One region of the Streptomyces sp. NPDC002276 genome, then DNA from elsewhere that is predicted to be linked to it. Evidence: riboswitches for the same ligand, from Rfam matches in the RefSeq annotation. Region 1 holds a riboswitch; each other region holds the start of a gene.
The links. A riboswitch is a leader RNA that binds a small molecule or an ion and turns the genes downstream of it on or off. The one in region 1 is predicted to bind S-adenosylmethionine.

Region 2: linked by a shared signal. The riboswitch ahead of ACWIHT_RS04215 (putative leader peptide) and the one ahead of thrC (threonine synthase) in region 1 are both predicted to bind S-adenosylmethionine.
Region 3: linked by a shared signal. The riboswitch ahead of ACWIHT_RS04155 (ABC transporter substrate-binding protein) and the one ahead of thrC (threonine synthase) in region 1 are both predicted to bind S-adenosylmethionine.
Region 4: linked by a shared signal. The riboswitch ahead of ACWIHT_RS39660 (amino acid ABC transporter permease) and the one ahead of thrC (threonine synthase) in region 1 are both predicted to bind S-adenosylmethionine.

The regions. Positions count from the first base shown of each region.
Region 1 is NZ_JBSFCQ010000032.1:38,281-42,484, reverse strand. Features, by position in the region: gene ACWIHT_RS44395 (alpha,alpha-trehalose-phosphate synthase (UDP-forming)) at 1-673, opposite strand, end outside; gene ACWIHT_RS44390 (glucosyl-3-phosphoglycerate synthase) at 770-1,714, opposite strand; SAM riboswitch class I at 1,897-2,051, shown strand; gene thrC (threonine synthase) at 2,067-3,404, shown strand; gene ACWIHT_RS44380 (MoaD/ThiS family protein) at 3,455-3,730, shown strand; gene ACWIHT_RS44375 (cold-shock protein) at 4,162-4,204, shown strand, end outside.
Region 2 is NZ_JBSFCQ010000001.1:911,957-916,160, reverse strand. Features, by position in the region: gene ACWIHT_RS04225 (isopenicillin N synthase family dioxygenase) at 1-678, opposite strand, end outside; gene ACWIHT_RS04220 (AAA family ATPase) at 1,024-1,593, opposite strand; SAM riboswitch class IV at 1,921-2,033, shown strand; gene ACWIHT_RS04215 (putative leader peptide) at 2,013-2,183, shown strand; gene ACWIHT_RS04210 (ABC transporter substrate-binding protein) at 2,431-4,050, shown strand; gene ACWIHT_RS04205 (ABC transporter permease) at 4,054-4,204, shown strand, end outside.
Region 3 is NZ_JBSFCQ010000001.1:896,307-900,510, reverse strand. Features, by position in the region: gene ACWIHT_RS04160 (ABC transporter permease) at 1-199, opposite strand, end outside; gene ACWIHT_RS04155 (ABC transporter substrate-binding protein) at 196-1,830, opposite strand; SAM riboswitch class IV at 2,068-2,177, opposite strand; gene ACWIHT_RS04150 (AAA family ATPase) at 2,211-2,780, opposite strand; gene ACWIHT_RS04145 (dipeptide ABC transporter ATP-binding protein) at 2,860-4,204, opposite strand, start outside.
Region 4 is NZ_JBSFCQ010000022.1:77,137-81,340, forward strand. Features, by position in the region: gene ACWIHT_RS39655 (amino acid ABC transporter ATP-binding protein) at 1-793, opposite strand, end outside; gene ACWIHT_RS39660 (amino acid ABC transporter permease) at 790-1,770, opposite strand; SAM riboswitch class IV at 2,105-2,213, opposite strand; gene ACWIHT_RS39665 (glutathione S-transferase C-terminal domain-containing protein) at 2,290-3,174, opposite strand; gene ACWIHT_RS39670 (putative leader peptide) at 3,242-3,355, opposite strand; gene ACWIHT_RS39675 (alginate lyase family protein) at 3,471-4,204, opposite strand, start outside.

The sequences.
Region 1 (4,204 bases):
GCACGCAGGTCTCGAACGCCGTCGCCCATGGCCAGGTCAGGAACCCCAGCCGGTCCGCCCCGAGCAGCCCCTCCATCAACCGCACCCGGATGTCGTCCGGAAGCATCGCGAAGTACTCGTACGGAGCCCACGGCGTGTGCGAGAAGTGCCCGATCCTGAGATCCGGCCGCAGCTCCCGCAGCATCCCCGGCACCAGACACAGGTGGTAGTCCTGCACCAGCACCGCCGCGCCCTCGGCCGCCTCCTGGGCCAGCGCCTCGGCGAACGCCCGGTTGTACGTCTCGTACGACGCCCACTGGCGCCGGAACTCCGCGTCGAAGACCGGCTCCAGCGGGGTCTGGTACAGCATGTGGTGGACGAACCACAGCACGGAGTTGGCGATGCCGTTGTACGCGTCGGCGTGCACGTCGGCCGGAATGGCGAGCATCCGCACACCGTCCTCGCCGACCCCGCGCCGTACCGCCTCCCGGTCGCCCTCCGACAGCGCCGAGCACACCCACAGCGCCCCCGCGTCCGGCCCGATCGCCGAAAGACCGGACACCAGCCCGCCGCCCCCGCGCCGGGCGCGCAGCGAACCGTCGTCGCCCACCTCGTACGAGACCGGCCCGCGATTGGACGCGACGAGCACCTGAGCAGCACCGGACGGGGACGAGGGGGACGACGTGGAAGCCATACGGCACAACCTAGCCCGGCCCGGAAACGCTCAAACGTACGGACGGGTCACAACGGACCGGACGGGTCCGTATACGGCCGTCCATGACCGCCCCGGCTACGCCACCTTGCGCGACTGGTACTCGGTGATGTCCACCATCGGCGGCCGTTCCTCCGTGTCCACGGAGTACGTGCGCGGCTCGAAACCGTCCGGACCCCGCTCGAACTGGGTCAGCGACGGCCGGATCAGATGCCCGCGGGCCAGCCTCAGCTGGGCCGTGCGGTAGATCTGCGCGGCCATCCGCCCCAGCGCCTGCCCGTCCTGGTGCCGGTGCTTGCGCACACCCACGTCCACCTGGGCGAGCGCGTCCAGGCCCACCAGGTGCAGCGCGTCGACGAGCATGCCCAGCTCGACGCCGTAGCCGACGGGGAACGGGAGCTGCTCAAGGAGCGAGCGGCGGGCCGCGTACTCGCCGCCCAACGGCTGGACGAATCCGGCCAGTTGAGGCCAGTGCATGTTCAGCAGCGGGCGGGCCATCAGCTCGGTGACCCGGCCGCCCTGTCCGGCCGCGCCGCCCAGCGGGCGGTCGTACATCGCCTTGACGAGGTCGACACCGGGGTCGGTGAGCAGCGGCCCCACGATCCCGGTGACGAAGTCCGAGGAGAACTCCTTCAGGTCGGCGTCGATGAAACAGACGATGTCGCCGCTCGTCACCAGCAGCGAACGCCACAGCACCTCGCCCTTGCCGGGCACGGCGGGGATGCGGGGCAGGATGTCGTCCCGGTGCACGACCCGGGCGCCCGCCGCGGCGGCCACCTCGGAGGTGCGGTCGGTAGACCCGGAGTCGACTACGACGATCTCGTCGACGAGCGGGACCTGCTGCATGAGGTCGTGACGGATGATCGCGACGATGTCACCGACCGTCGCTTCCTCGTTGAGCGCGGGCAGCACGACGGAGACCGACTGGCCCGTACGGTGCTTCGCGGCCAGGATCTTGTGGAGCGGCCGATCGGTCAGGGACCAGGAGCGGGTGCTCAGCCAGTGCTCGACTTCCTTCAGCACGTTGCGCGGCTCCTCTGCGTTCTCTCGGCGAGGGCTGGTCACAGACAGTGAGTAAGTGATCCATCTCGCGGTTCGGACGGCTCACTCAACTGTCCTGGCCTTCGGTTACAGTCTTGAACAACGCTGATGACCATCGCATGTCGGGGGCCGTCGGCGAGACAATTGCATACACAACTGAACACCGCTCATCCAGAGGGGCAGAGGGATACGGCCCGTTGAAGCCCCGGCAACCCTCCAGCCGGTCTTGTCGCATGTACACGTACATGTGCCGAGGCTCCCGGCTTGGGAAGGTGCCAAATCCGTCTCATGGCGAAACGCGTCGTGAGGAAGATGAGGAAAGGGCCTCGCCTCCATGGCTGCGCAGACTGTTGCAAGCACCACGAACCCCGCGAAGACGGACACGACCGCCGCGGACCCGAACACCACTTCCGCGAACGCCGTTGATCTCGGCCCCGCCACCGCGCTCTCCTGCCGCGAGTGCGGCCACCGCGTCCCGCTCGGCCCGGTCTTCGCCTGCGAGGAGTGTTTCGGCCCGCTGGAGATCGCCTACGACTTCTCGGCCTACGACACCGAAGAGCTTCGCAAGCGGATCGAAGCGGGCCCCGCGAACATCTGGCGTTACGCGCCCCTGCTGCCCGTCCCCGCGGACGTGGCGACCAAGCCGAACATCAACCCCGGCTGGACCAAGCTCGTCCAGGCCGACAACCTCGCCCGCGAACTCGGCGTGGACGCGGGCAAGTTGTTCGTGAAGGACGACTCCGGCAACCCGACGCACTCCTTCAAGGACCGGGTCGTGGCGCAGGCCATCGAGGCGGCGCGCGCCTTCGACTTCACCACCCTCTCCTGCTCCTCCACCGGCAACCTCGCGGGCGCGGTCGGCGCCGCCGCGGCCCGGGCCGGCTTCCGCTCCTGCGTGTTCATCCCGCACGACCTGGAGCAGGGCAAGGTCGTCATGGCCGCGGTCTACGGCGGCGAGCTGGTCGGCATCGAGGGCAACTACGACGACGTGAACCGCTTCTGCTCCGAGCTGATCGGCGACCCGGCCGGCGAGGGCTGGGGCTTCGTCAACGTCAACCTGCGGCCGTACTACGCGGAGGGCTCCAAGACCCTGGCGTACGAGATCTGCGAGCAGCTCGGCTGGCGGCTCCCGGACCAGCTGGTCGTGCCGATCGCCTCCGGCTCGCAGCTCACGAAGATCGACAAGGGTCTCCAGGAGCTGATCAAGCTCGGTCTCGTCGAGGACAAGCCGTACAAGATCTTCGGCGCGCAGGCGGAGGGCTGCTCGCCGGTGTCCGTGGCCTACAAGGCCGGGCACGACGTGGTCCGCCCCCAGAAGCCGAACACCATCGCCAAGTCCCTGGCCATCGGCAACCCGGCGGACGGGCCGTACGTCCTCGACATCGCGCGTCGCACGGGCGGTGCGGTGGAGGACGTCACCGACGAGCAGTGTGTGGACGCGATCAAGCTGCTGGCGCGGACCGAGGGGATCTTCGCGGAGACCGCGGGCGGGGTGACCGTCGGCGTGACGAGGAAGCTGATCGAGAACGGTCTGCTGGACCCGACGCTGACGACTGTCGTGCTGAACACGGGTGACGGTCTGAAGACGCTGGACGCGGTTGCCGGTACCGGGCTGACCGCGACGATCCGCCCGAGCCTTGAGTCGTTCAGGGAAGCCGGGCTCGCGTCCTGACGGCCCGCGCCCCCAAAAGACAAAGCCGTACCTGACCGGAGGTCCTGAGCATGAGCGTTTCCGTCCGCATCCCCACCATCCTGCGCACCTACACCGGCGGGCAGGCCGAAGTGACCGCCGAAGGCACCACCCTCGCCGAGGTCATCAGCGACCTGGAGAAGAACCACACGGGGATCTCCGCCCGGGTCCTCGACGACCAGGGGAAGCTGCGTCGGTTCGTCAACGTGTACGTCAACGACGACGACGTGCGGTTCGAGCAGGGGCTGGAGACGGCGACTCCGGACGGCGCCGGCGTCTCGATCATCCCGGCCGTCGCCGGAGGCTGATCGTTACCCTAGGTAATGCCGATTACCGAGAGTTCATCGAATTGCCCCCTCCGCGAGAGAAGCGGAGGGGGCAATTCTCTATGGTTGAGCGGGGTACAGTTGGGGAACGCGCTCCACTCGGCATGCCGAACGCATATGAGTACCGGCTCCGCGTGCGATGAGAAGTAGCCAAAGTGTGCAGGTATTTTGCGCCTTATGTGCCCTTTATCCGGCCCGACTTGCCCTGAAGTCGGGCGAATTCTCCGTAAATTCCCGACCGGTCCTGCCCGGAATTCTCGTCGGATTGACCTGTTGCAGACGGCAGTTGGACGGATACATTCGGCCGCGGTCGACGCGTTCCGGCGCACGCCCCCAATCCTGTGGGGGGTGAGGTCTGACCCGGATCCGCGAAGTGTGGATCCGTGCAAGGGCCAGTAATAGGGGAGTTAGGCATGGCTCAGGGCACCGTCAAATGGTTCAACGCGGAGAAGGGGT
Region 2 (4,204 bases), on a different contig from region 1:
CCACTCACCGTCCTCACCCTGCACCTGGAGTCCGCCGACCTCGTCCTGCTGCAACAGGGCGAGATATCCGTAGTCCTTGTGCGCGCCGACTCCCTGGTCGGCGGTCTCGGCGGTGCGCGGCGGGTAGTGCACGATCTTCACGTGTACGGCCGCCTCATGATCGAACCACTCGTCGAAGTAGCCCTCGTCCTGGCCGAGCGCTGCGGCGAGGGCGCGCAGGACCTCGCGGCTCACGCGTAGCGCCTCGGCCTGCCAGCGCAGCACGATGTCCCGCAACTCCGGGAGTGCGGACGGCCATTGGTTGGGGCCGACGAGCCGGAGGTAGTCGGGATCGCCTGGTCCGGTGGGGATCGCAGCGCGTTCCGGGCCGATGTCGATCTGTTCGCGCCAGTCGGCGCTGCCCGCGGTGTACTCGGTGCCGGTGCGCGTGTAGCCGCGGAACTGGGGCGAGTTGACGTTCTCGATCTCCAGCCGTCGTTCGTCCGGCAGCGCGAAGAAGGAGCGGGCCGAGTGCAGGATCTCGTTCCGGACGGATACGGGAACTCCGTGTCCGGTGACGTAGAAGAATCCCACTTCGTGGGCCGCGGCCCGGAGTTCGGCCAGGAAGGCATCGTGGTCGGTGCCGGGATCCCGGAAGCGGGAGATATCGATGACGGGGAGGGCGGTGGGCTGTGCCATGGGATTCCTTCGTGGCGGCAGCAGACCCGGACACGGCGGTGCGCGTGTCAACGGCCGTTTGGGAACGGTCGGTTGACGAGAGAGCGGAGTGTCGCGCCGAGACGGGCGGGGTGCGGAAGGGGCGAGATCGCGGTCGTTACACGAAGGTCAACGACAGATCTGGTCGAACTGGTCGGCGCGGCGGCTCACCCAGAAGGGGTCGAGCAGCACCGTGTGTGCCTGGCCAGTGGTCTCCATGGCCGGATCAAAGCACACCCGGGAAGGTGCGTCCACCACGCGTCCCGAGCGGTGAGACGACCACGGAGGCCGGCCGACGTGGCGGCCGGCCTCTCCCGGAGCCGCCGCTCAGACCCCGCGGTCACGCGCCTCGTCGGTGAGTCGGGCGATGGTGTCGGCGATCAGCGCGACGCGGCCGGGCACGTCACCGGCCGGGACCTCCACGAGGTCGTAGCCGAACCGCCGATAGCTCTCCTCGTGGATCCGCTCGAACACCAGCGACTCCTGGAAGCTGATCCGGCGCGCGTCGGTGGGTTCGCAGAATCCGATGTTGCGGACGAAGAAGACCTGCCGTTCGTAGATCCGGTCGCGGGTGGTCCGGTCGATCTCGGCGAGGAGCGCCGCCGGAGCGGGGCGGCCCAAGTACGTGCTGAGGGCGTGCGTGCACACCGGGGACCTGTCGTAGATCTGCCGGGTCACGTCGTGTGTCGCGGATGCCAGCTGCCGTCGGCGCTGTAGGGCGGCCACCTTCTCGACGAAGTCCTGCCGGGTCCAGGGCTCGGCGTCCCCCTCTGTCTGCCCCCGCGCGATGACCGCGGTCGCGGCCTCGTCGACGACGTCGAACCCGTCCGCCTTCAGCCGGCGGAGGATCGTGGTCTTCCCGGCGCCGGGTGCGCCGGTGAGGATGTATCGCTTCATGGTGGGTCCTTGGGTCGTCGACATGTGGGTGCCGACCGCGAACGGCACGGCGGAACTGACGGACGGCAGGGGGGAGTTCGGGGAGGGGTGTGACGAGATCCGGGCCACGGGCCGCGGTGGTGAAGGCCGTCGTGCGGGGCGCCGAACGCCTCGGGGCCGAGGAAGGGCGGGCGGAGACCACACCGAGGAGACAGCCACGGAATCCGGTCGACCGGGCGGAGTGCGATCCACAGTCGGGCGATTCCGAGCCGGTGGAGGAGCGTAGCCGATGCCGGACCTCTGCCCCGGCATTGACGCAAAGCGACACGACTCCATACGATCTACAGCGGCATTGAGTGTCAGCATCAAGCCCTGGCTGGCTGACCGGCAACCCTCCGACGCGGTGGGGTGCTCCAGGTGAAAGCCCGGCAGGGACAGTGATGACCCTGCAAGCGCGCGGCCCCACGACCGGGGTCCCGGACATGGAGGACGGCGTGCCCAACAGCTACGACCTGAGTGCCTCCTGCCACGACGCCGTGGTTTTCTCCCGGCTCTCGCGCCGACGCCACATCGACCTGCGGCGCTCCGCCAGCTGTCTGTGTCACAGCTGACCGGGTCCGACCTTCCAGGCTGACATCTGTCCGGCCCGCGAAGCCGACATCTGTGGTCGCCCGTCTCGCACGGGCCACTTCCCCCCTTCTCCCACGAGTCGACGTATGCGCGGGTGCGCCCCGCGCCCGTCGACGCGCTTTCCACGCCTCAGGCGTCCCACCCCCGCCGGGGTCGACACCTCCCGCGTCCAGCCACGGTCCGCACAGGTCCGTGAGCACGCGGTGACACGAGTAGGAGCACCTCTCCGTGACAGCACATCCGGTCTCCCGAACCACTCGACGCGCGGCTACGGCCGCCCTTCTGACCACGAGTTTCCTGCTGACCGCCTGCGGATCGGGCGGCGGTGGCTCCGACGCCGGGGGCGGACAGGCCAAATCCGGTGGCAGCCTGACCTTCGCGGTGGGCTCCGACGCGGGCTGCGTGGACCCGCAGCAGGTGGCCAGCAACGACACCATCTACTCGGTACGGCAGATCGTGGACTCGCTCACCGACCAGGACCCCACGACCGGCAAGATCGTGCCGTGGCTCGCGAAGAGCTGGGACATCAGCTCCGACGCGACGACGTTCACCTTCCATCTCAGATCGGGTGTCACCTTCAGCGACGGGTCCAAGCTGACCGCGCAGGTGGTCAAGGACAACTTCGACGCGGTGCCGAAGCTCGGTGCGCTGGGGACCCTCGCCGAGGGCTATCTCAGCGGCGTCAAGAGCACCACCGCGGTCGACCCGCTCACCGTCAAGGTGTCCTTCCAGCAGCCCAACGCCCAGTTCCTGCAAGCCACTTCGACGCACTCGCTGGGCATCGAGTCGTCGGCGAGCGCGAAGAAGAGCCCGCAGGAGAAGTGCAGCCAGGGTGTGGTCGGCTCCGGGCCCTTCGTGCTGAAGCAGTACGTGCAGAACCAGTCGATCACGCTCGCCAGGCGCACCGGGTACGCCTGGGGTTCCTCGCTGTGGCACAAGAGCGGCGAGGCCTATCTCGACAAGGTGGTCTTCAAGGTCGTACCCGAGGCGGGAGTTCGGGCCGGGAGTCTCCAGTCGGGACAGGTGGACGCGATCAGCAGCGTCGGCAAGGCCAATGAGGCGGCTCTCCAGGGCGGCCAGGTCACTCTTCAGCGGCGGGCCAATCCTGGGGTGGTGTTCGGCCTGGCCCTCAACAACTCGCGGCCGGTTCTGAAGGACGCGCGGGTGCGTCAGGCCATCGGGTTCGCCATCGACCGCAAGCAGATCGCCGACACGGTGTTCCCGACCGGGACCCAGTCGGCGACCAGCGTCCTGGCGCACACCACACCCGACTACGCCGACCTGTCCTCGGACCTGACGACCGACGCGGCCAAGGCGAAGTCCCTGCTGGACGCGGCCGGTTGGAAGGTCGGCAGCGACGGCATCCGGACGAAGGACGGCACGAAGCTGAGCCTGACCGTCGACTGGATCCCCAACTCGGCTACGAACCAGCCCGCGTTGGAGCTGGTCCAGCAGCAACTGAAGGCCGTCGGCGTCGGTCTGACGCTCAAGCAGCTCCAGGTCACCCAGCTCGCCCCGACGCTTCAGTCGGGTGACTTCGACGCGGCGTGGAGCAATGTGACCCGCGCCGACCCGGACATCCTGCGCAGCTCCTTCTCCACCAAGCTGGCCAACTTCTACCGTCTGCCCGCGACCCCGCTGGATACCACCCTGACCGGGCAGGCGGCGACCACGGACACCGCGAAGCGCGCCGAACTGGTCAAGCAGGCACAGGAGTTGCTCGTGCGGAACGCCTACTACGTACCGGTGGTGGAGCTCCAGACCCAGATCGGCGTGGCGAAGAAGGTGCACGGCCTGAACTTCGACGCCTCCAGCCGGATCCAGCTGCACGACACCTGGATCGGCTGACGCATGCGCCGCTACGCGATCAAGCGGCTCGCCCAGGCGGTCGGGGTGCTGTGGGCCGCCTACACGGTGTCCTTCCTGGTCCTCGACTTCCTGCCGGGCGATCCGGTCACGGCGATGGCCAGTGCCGGAATGGACTCCGGGACGGTCGACCCGG
Region 3 (4,204 bases), on a different contig from region 1:
TGAGCCGGTCGCCGAAGGCGGCGCTGATCGGGTCGCCGGTGGCGCGCATCAGGAAGAAGACCAGGCTGACCAGGATGAACACGGTGGGGATGATGAGGAGGAAGCGGACCACCAGGTAGCGGGCGAGTCCGTACCCGGCGGCGCCGTCGGCGGGGTTGCCGACGGCGCCGGGGGCCGTCTCCTGGGTGAGGGCGCTCACTTCTTCGAGAGTCCTGCCCAGCGGAAGGTGTACGCGCTGGTCAGCGCGTCCGGTACACCGCTGACGTCGGTGCGGGTGACGATCGCGGTGGATCCCTGGAGCAGTGGCAGCAGCGGCACCTGCGCCGCGGCCTTGTCCTGCGCCTCCTTGAGGAGTTCGGCGCGCTTGGCGGCGTCGGTCTCGGTCTCCTCCTTCAGGATCAGCGAGCGTACGGCGGGGTCGTCGTAGCCGTTGGCGACCCAGCTGTTGGCCGAGTAGAAGGGCGAGAGGTAGTTGTCGGCGTCCAAGTAGTCGGCGTACCAGCCGAGTTGGTAGAGCGGGTACAGGTGCTTGATGCGGTCCTTGCCGTACTGGGTCCACTCGGTGGACTGGAGGTTCACCTTGAACAGCCCCGTCGCTTCGAGCTGGGTCTTGACGAGCGCGTACTCGTCGGCCGAGGACGAGCCGTAATGGTCGCTGTTGTACTGGAGGTTGAGGGTGACGGGGGTGGTCACCTTCGCCGCTTTCAGCCGTGCGGCGGCCGCCGCCTTGTCGGGGCCGCCGTTCTTGTCGCCGTAGAGCGACTTGAAGGAGTCGCTGGCGCCGGTGAGTCCGTCGGGCACCGAGCTGTACAGCGGCTGGTAGCTGTTCTTGTAGACCTGCTGGGCGAGTTGGGCGCGGTCGACGGAATCGGCGACGGCCTGGCGGACGGCCAGCGCCTTGGCCTTGTCGGCGTCCTTGGTCTTGGTGCCGTAGGGCTGTGTGGCGAAGTCGAAGACGATGTAGCGGATGCCGTTGCCGGAACCGGTGTGGACCTTGATGTCCTTCTTCTTGGCCAGGTCGTCGAGGTCGGCGGTGGTGAGGGTGCGGTAGACGGCGTCGACGGTGCCCTGTTGGACGTCGAGCTTCAGGTTGCTGGCGTCGGTGTAGTACTTGAGCTGGATGTTCTTGGTCTTCGGGGTGCCCAACTGGCCGCCGTACCCGCTGTTTTGGGTGAAGGAGACCAGCGAGTTCTTGTCGTAGCTCGTGACGCCGTACGGGCCGTTCCATGGCTTGGCCGCGACGATGGCCTTGTCGTCGAGGATCTTGTCCGCGGGGAAGGTCTGTTCGTCGACGATGTAGCCGGCCGCGGTGGACAACACCTGGGGGAACAGGGTGTCGTTGGCGGACTTGAGGGTGAAGACGACCGTGGTCGGTGACGGGGCGGCGACCGAGGCGAGGTTGTAGAGGAGCGACGAGGGGCCGTTCTCGTCGGCGATCTTCAGGGTCCGGTCGAAGCTGAACTTCACGTCGGAGGACGTGAGTTGGTGACCGTTCGCGAACTTCAGGCCCTTCCGCAGAGTCACCGTGTACTCCTTGGGCCCGGTCAGCTTGATGCCGGTGGCGAGGTCCGGGGAGACCTCCGTGGCGCCGTTCTTCACGCTGAGGAGGGTCGCGTAGACCTCGCTCTCGATGGTGCCGGAGCCCGCGTCCCAGGCGCCCGCCGGGTCGAGGCTGGTCACCTGGTCGGTGGTACCGACGGTGATCGTCGGGCCGTCGGAGCCGGTGGACGTCTTGCTGCTGGTGCAGCCGGTGAGGGCGACCAGGAACGCCGTGCCGAGGGATATCGCGCCGAGGGGCCGAAGAGGTCTGACGGTGCTGAAGTGTGCCATGGCTGGTCTCTGTCTCCGCATGGATGGGTGCGCGAAAGGGGTGCGGCGGGCAGGACTTGCCGAGCGCACGCTGTCGCGTGAAGGGTGGGAGTGGGTGAAGGTGCTGCGCGGGGAACGGGTCAGCTGTGACAGAGACAGCTGGAGACCAGCAGCAGATCCACATGGCGCCGGGAGCACAGCACGAGGCCGGTTGCCACGTCGTCCTCCTAGGGGTGTCGCCGGCAACTGAGGCCGGTGGAAACGCACTTGCAGAACAGAAACATCCGCCGAGCCGTCACCTGGGGCACCCCACTGCGTCGAGGGTTGCCGTCCGGCCAGCCAGGGCTTGATCACCGGAACTCGTAGCTCGCGCTCACCGTAGATCGACTGTTCTCTCGCCGTCAAGACGCCCCGGGGAGCGGCACCGGTGCGAGGAGCCGGAGTCGATCGAGGTGCTGGAGAAGAGAGTTGAGCGAGTCCTGTGGTCCCTCTCCGGCAGTGTCGAGGGTGATGTGCTCACGGTTCCACGGTTCGTAGTCGCGTTGCCGGACCTGCTGCCAGTCCGGGAGCGGCAGACCGGGAATGTCGACCTCCCGGGAGGCCAAGCGGTGTCGATGCTCGGCCGGATCCGAGCAGACGACTTCCACCTCTACGACCGGCAGGCCCGCCCCGGCCCCCACGCCGCGCCAGCTGTCCCGGGTGACGGCCAGCGGATTGACCGACTCCGCTATCACGGTGAGCCCTTGCCGGAGGTGTTCCTCGGCCAGGGCGTACCCGACGACGTAGCCGGCCGGCCCGACGGGGTGCTGCGCCAGGCCGGACCGGACGAGCGCCTGCTCGATGGTGTCGACGCGCAGATGCACCGCCCCGATGTGTGCGGCCAGGAGTCGGGACAGCGTGGTCTTCCCGGTGCCGGGGAATCCGCCGATGACGATGAGAGCGGCATTCGACATCATCAATTCCGGGCTCATCGTGGCTCCGATCGAGGTGTGACCGACGGCGGTGCGAGGGTGTCCGGGCGGGCGGGCGAAACCCGGTGTGGATCGCGGATCAGACGACCTCCCGTACCCGCGGAAAGTGGCAGGCCGCCCCGTCCTCGCCGAACACCGGCACCTCCTGGTCGCACCGTTTCCGCTCCGGCTCCGCCAGTTGCGGATGGAGCGGGCAGCGGGCCCGGAACCGGCAGCCGTCGTAGCGTCGTGTCGGGCTCGGTGGGTCGCCGGCGAGCAGGATGCGCGTCCGCTGCCGTTCCCGCTCGCGGGCCGGGTCCGGCAGGGGTACGGCGGAGAGGAGGGCCTGGGTGTAGGGGTGCCGGGGGCGCTCGAACACCTCGTCCACGGGGCCCGCCTCGACCGTGCGTCCGAGGTAGACGACGCTCACGCGGTCGGCGATGTTCCGCACCACGGACAGGTCGTGGGAGACGAAGAGATAGGCGAGGCCCAGTTCCTCCTTGAGACGTTGCAGCAGGCTCAGCACCCCGGCCTGGACGGAGACGTCGAGTGCCGAGACCGGTTCGTCGAGGACGAGCAGTTCGGGTTCGACGGAGAGTGCTCGGGCGATGCCGACGCGCTGCCGCTGGCCGCCGGAGAACTCGTGCGGGTAGCGCTCCGCGTGGGCCGGGTCCAGGCCGACCTGGGTGAGGAGTTCGGGGACGCGCCGGCCGATCGTCGCCCGGTCGGCGCCCTGGGTGCGCAGTGGTTCGGCGACGATGTCCCCGACGGGCATGCGGGGGTCAAGGGAGGCCATCGGGTCCTGGAAGACGATCTGGACGCGGCGACGCAGGGCCTTCACCCGCGCCTTCCCGAGTCCGGCGAGGTCGTTGCCGAACAGCTCGATCGATCCGCCTTCCGGCGGGGCCAGTTCGAGGAGTTCGAAGAGCGTCGTCGACTTTCCGGAGCCCGATTCGCCGACGAGGGCGAGTGTCTCGCCGCGCCGGATGTCGAGGTCGACGCCGTCGACGGCGTACACGGAGCCGATGCGGCGCTTGAAGGCGGTCCCTTTGAGGAGCGGGAAGGTTCTGGTGAGGCCGCGTACCTTCAACACCGTTTCGCCGGTGGGTGGTTGGGGTGCGCGCGGGGTGTCCATCCGGGGGACGGCGGCCAACAGCCGTTTCGTGTACGGCTCCTGGGGGCGCTCGAAGACGTCGTCGGCCGTGCCTGATTCGACGAGCCGTCCCTCGTGCATCACGGCGACCCGGTCGGCCGTCCCGGCGATGACACCGAGGTCGTGGCTGACCAGGAGCAGCGCGGCGCCGGTCTCGCGTTGCGCGGTGCGCAGGACGTCGAGGACCTGTGCCTGGATGGTGACGTCGAGGGCGGTGGTCGGTTCGTCGGCGAGGATGATGTCGGGGTCGTTGGCCATCGCCATGGCGATCATCGCGCGCTGGCGCATGCCG
Region 4 (4,204 bases), on a different contig from region 1:
GGACCTTGCTGAGGAAGTCCCTGGTGCGCTCGTGCTGTGGTTTGTCGAGGACCTCGTGGGGCGGGCCCTGTTCGACGATCTTTCCGCCGTCGATGAAAACGACCCGGTCGGCGACCTCGCGGGCGAAGCCGATCTCGTGGGTGACGATGACGAGGGTGGTGCCGCTGGTCGCCAAGTCCTTGATGACGGACAGGACTTCGCCGACGAGTTCGGGGTCGAGGGCGGAGGTCGGCTCGTCGAAGAGGATGACGCCGGGCCGCAGGGCGAGGGCGCGGGCGATGGCGACGCGCTGCTGCTGGCCGCCGGAGAGCTGCCTGGGGTAGGCGCCGGTCTTCTCGGCGAGACCGACGCGGCCCAGCAACTCCCTTGCCAGTTCCAGAGCTTCGGGCTTGCCGAGCCTGCCGGTGGCGACCGGGGCGGCGGCCACGTTGTCCAGGACGGTCAGGTGCGGGAAGAGGTTGAAGTTCTGGAAGACGAACCCGATCCGGCTGCGCTGCGCGAGGATGGCCCGCTCGCTCAACTCCTTCAGCCGTCCGCCCTGTTGCTTCACCCCTATGAGTTCGCCGTTGACGCTGACGTAGCCGATCTCGGGCTTCTCCAGGTGGTTGATGACCCGCAGCAGTGTGGACTTGCCGGAGCCGGACGGGCCGAGGATCACGGTGACCTCGCCGGGCCGCACGGTGAGGTCGACGCCGTCCAGCACGCGATGGGCGCCGTACCACTTGTGGACGTCGTGCACCTCTACGGCGGCGGGTGTGATGTCCGCCAGCGGTTCGACGGTGTTCGTGGTCATACGGCGGTCTCCCTCCGGATGCGGGCCCGCAGATCGGTGACACCGGTGCGGAGTTTCTGGATCGGGGTGGGCGGCAGGTTGCGGGTGGCGCCCCGGGCGTAGTGCCGCTCGACGTAGAACTGGATGACGGACACGACGCTGGTCAGGATCAGGTACCAGACGGTGACGACCAGGAGCAGCGGCACGATGTCGCCGGGGTAGGTGGAGCCCATCGTCTGCGCGGAGCCGAACAGGTCGAGCAGCGAGACGTAGAAGACCAGCGAGGTGCTCTTGATCAGGCCGATCAGCTGGTTGACGTAGTTCGGGGTGATGGAGCGCAGCGCCTGCGGGAAGACAATCTTGCGGAACTGGTAGCTCTTGGGGAGGCCGAGGGCGGAGGCCGCCTCGTGCTGGCCCTGGTCGACGGAGAGGATGCCGCCGCGGACCACTTCGGCCGCGTACGCCGCCTCGTTGAGGCTGAGTCCGACGACGGCGACGACCATGTCGGTGGCGAGCTTCGACTCGTCGAAGGAGAAGAAGGCGGGTCCGAAGGGGACGCCGATGCTGAGCGTCTGGTACAGGGCGCTGAAGTTGTAGAGGAAGATCAGCACCACGATGAGCGGGATCGAGCGCAGGGCCCATACGTAGGTCCAGCTCGCCGCGCGCAGTACCGGGCTCTTGGAGAGTCGGGCCAGGGCGAGCAGGATGCCGCCGAGGAGGCCCAACACCGCGCTGAGCGCGGCGACTTCGAGGGTGATGACGAGTCCGTCGAGGATCGTCGGGCGCAGGAACCAGTAGCCGAAGCGGTCCCACTGGTAGAAGGAGTTGGTGACCAGTCCGTGGACGAACTGCGCGCCCACCACCAGCACGACCAGGGTGACGATCCACCGGCCGGGCCGGCGCAGCGGCTGAACTCGCTGTGCTGTCAGGGGTTTTGACGAGGCATCAGCTACGGTGGCGTCGGCCAGGGACACGGTGGTGCCTGGGGGTTCACTCATGGTGGGCTCCGGCGGGTTCACAGACCCCGGTCCGTGGCGGTGGACGCGCGACGGCGGACGGCACGCGCGGGAGCGCGGGACCGAGGGCGGGGAGGGGGCAGGCACACCGACGGGATCGGGTGTGCGTCAGAAGTGCGTCGGCCGACTGGTCGTCAGGCCCGACAGCGGGCGCGGCCCGTCGCGGTACACAGTGCGCTGCTGACCCGGAGCAGATCGACAGCGCGGTCGGCGACGAACAGGTTGGCGTACGACCGTACGCAGCCCTGCGGGCGGCATGTGGCCGTCCTGGGAGCTGCGTACATGGCGTCACCTGTCACTGTTCCGGCCCCGCAGGGCCTCGCGCTTACCGAAACGTCATCCGGTCCGGTCGTCACCTGGGGCACCCCACCGCGTGCGAGGGTTGCCGGTCAGCAAGCCAGGGCTTGTCGCTGACACTCATGACCGTTCTGGCCGCAAGTTAAGACAATTGCTCGAACGAATGTCAACGGCCGTCCAGCAAGTGGACGGTGCGGACGCCGCTCAACTGCGGCAAGCTCCCGTTTCGTCCGCCGCATGGGCCGCCCAGTCCAGAATCTGGACGGCGGCTCCGGCGGCCTCCAGACCCTGGCAACGGGCGTGGTGGCGGCGGGCGATGCCGTCGAGGTCCAGATGGGTGCCGAAGGCCGGGTGGGCGGCCAGCCGACGGGCGTAGGCCCACAGGTGGGGGTGGTCGGCGACGCTCTGCACGGCGGCGGCGTCCAGGTGGTAGCGGTGCACGGTGTCGAGTTGCACCAGCGTCACCCACAACTCGACGTCGGCGGCGGTGAGTTCGTCGCGGATCATGTGCTCGCGGCCGTCCAGCCAGCGGTCGAGCGAGCCCAGTGTCTCCAGCAGCCGGCCCAGCGCCTCGTCGCGCTCCGCCTGTTCGCCACCGGCCGCTCCGGCGCGCTGCGCCGCGTCCTCGACGCCCTGCGCGCAGAGCCGCTCGACGGCCTCGATCTCCGACTCGGCGCCGCACGGGTAGAGCCGGGGTCCGCCCGCGCCGAAGTGCCGGGCGAGGTCGCGGGTGATGTCGGGGGCGTGGGTGCTGACGATGCGGCCTGACCAGTCGTCGCTGAGCACGGGCGCGGCGGCGGGTCCGGAGTAGCGGTGGGCGCTCGCCTCGTAGAGCGGGCGCAGCGCGGAGTGTCCACCACTCGGACAGTCGGGCACGGCGGACAGGAACACGGCCGGACAGCTCTCTTCGAGGCCGAGCAGGCTGTGGGTGACGGCGATGCGCAGGCCGTCGGCGCAGGCGGTGGACAGATGGAGGCGGTAGCGGCGGGGAACGGCGTAGTGCCCGCTGCGCGCGTCGCTCCCGATCCGGCCACGGAACTGGGGGGCGGAGCGGGGTGAGGGGACGGCGGCGAGAGGCGTGACGGACATGGGACTCCCCGGGTACGGGCGCGTGGACGTACGCGCGGCGGAAGCGTCGTCGAACGGTGGACGGGGCTCAGCGCAGTGGGCTCATGGCGCTGCACACCCGCAGCAGATCGATGTGACGGCGGGAGGTCAGAAGGGGCGAACGGTCCACTCGGCTGGTGGTGACCGGCTCAAGGCGCCCCATGTTTCCCTACCTGTTCACTAGGATTCCCTACTGGAGTGTCGATCCACCGTCGCCCGGGGTCAAGAGGGCGTCCACGGGTCGGGCACAGGTCCCGACCCGTGGACAGGCCGGGCCGCTACTTCGCGTACATCAAGGTCCCGAAGCCGAGCTGGTCGTAGCCGCCGCTGTCGGAGCCGTAGTCACCTCCCCCGCCCTCGGGTGCGACGAGGTTGTAGTACATGGCCGAGATGTACTTGTCGTCGAGGCCGATCCGACGCTTGTAGTGGAAGTGGAGCATCGCCCACACCGGCCGGATCTGGCCGCGCGAGGCGGAGGAGATCACCGTCTGGGAGGACTGGGCACAGCTCTGCCCGGTACCCCAGGTGTAGGTGGTGAAGGGCACGTCGCTGCCCGCGTTGTACTTGGCGACGTACTGCGCGGCCTTCATGAAGCGGCGGCTGTCGTACGAGTACAGGTCGTCGCCCTGGTTCCAGGCCATCTCGCAGATCGCGCCCATCTGGCCCATGCCCAGGACGGTGTGGCCCTGGTCGCGGCCGGACTCCTGCCACTGACCGAGCGCGTAGCCGTCCGAGTCGGTGTACAGATACGGCACGGCGTGCGCGATCGAGCCGTTCCCCGCACCCGACTTGAAGTAGGTGACGGCCTGGTCGTACTTGGCGCTGTCCCCGTTGAGGATCCCGATGGCCAGGATCGACGCCATGTTGCACAGGTCCCAGTTGGCCCAGTAGTTGGTGATGCAGGCGTCGTTGTGGTTGGTGAGGAAGCTGTTGTTGAGCGGGTAGAAGACGTTCGCCAGCATCTGCTGCGCGGCGGCGAGGTCGAACCCGCTGTAGTCCCGCATGAGTTCGC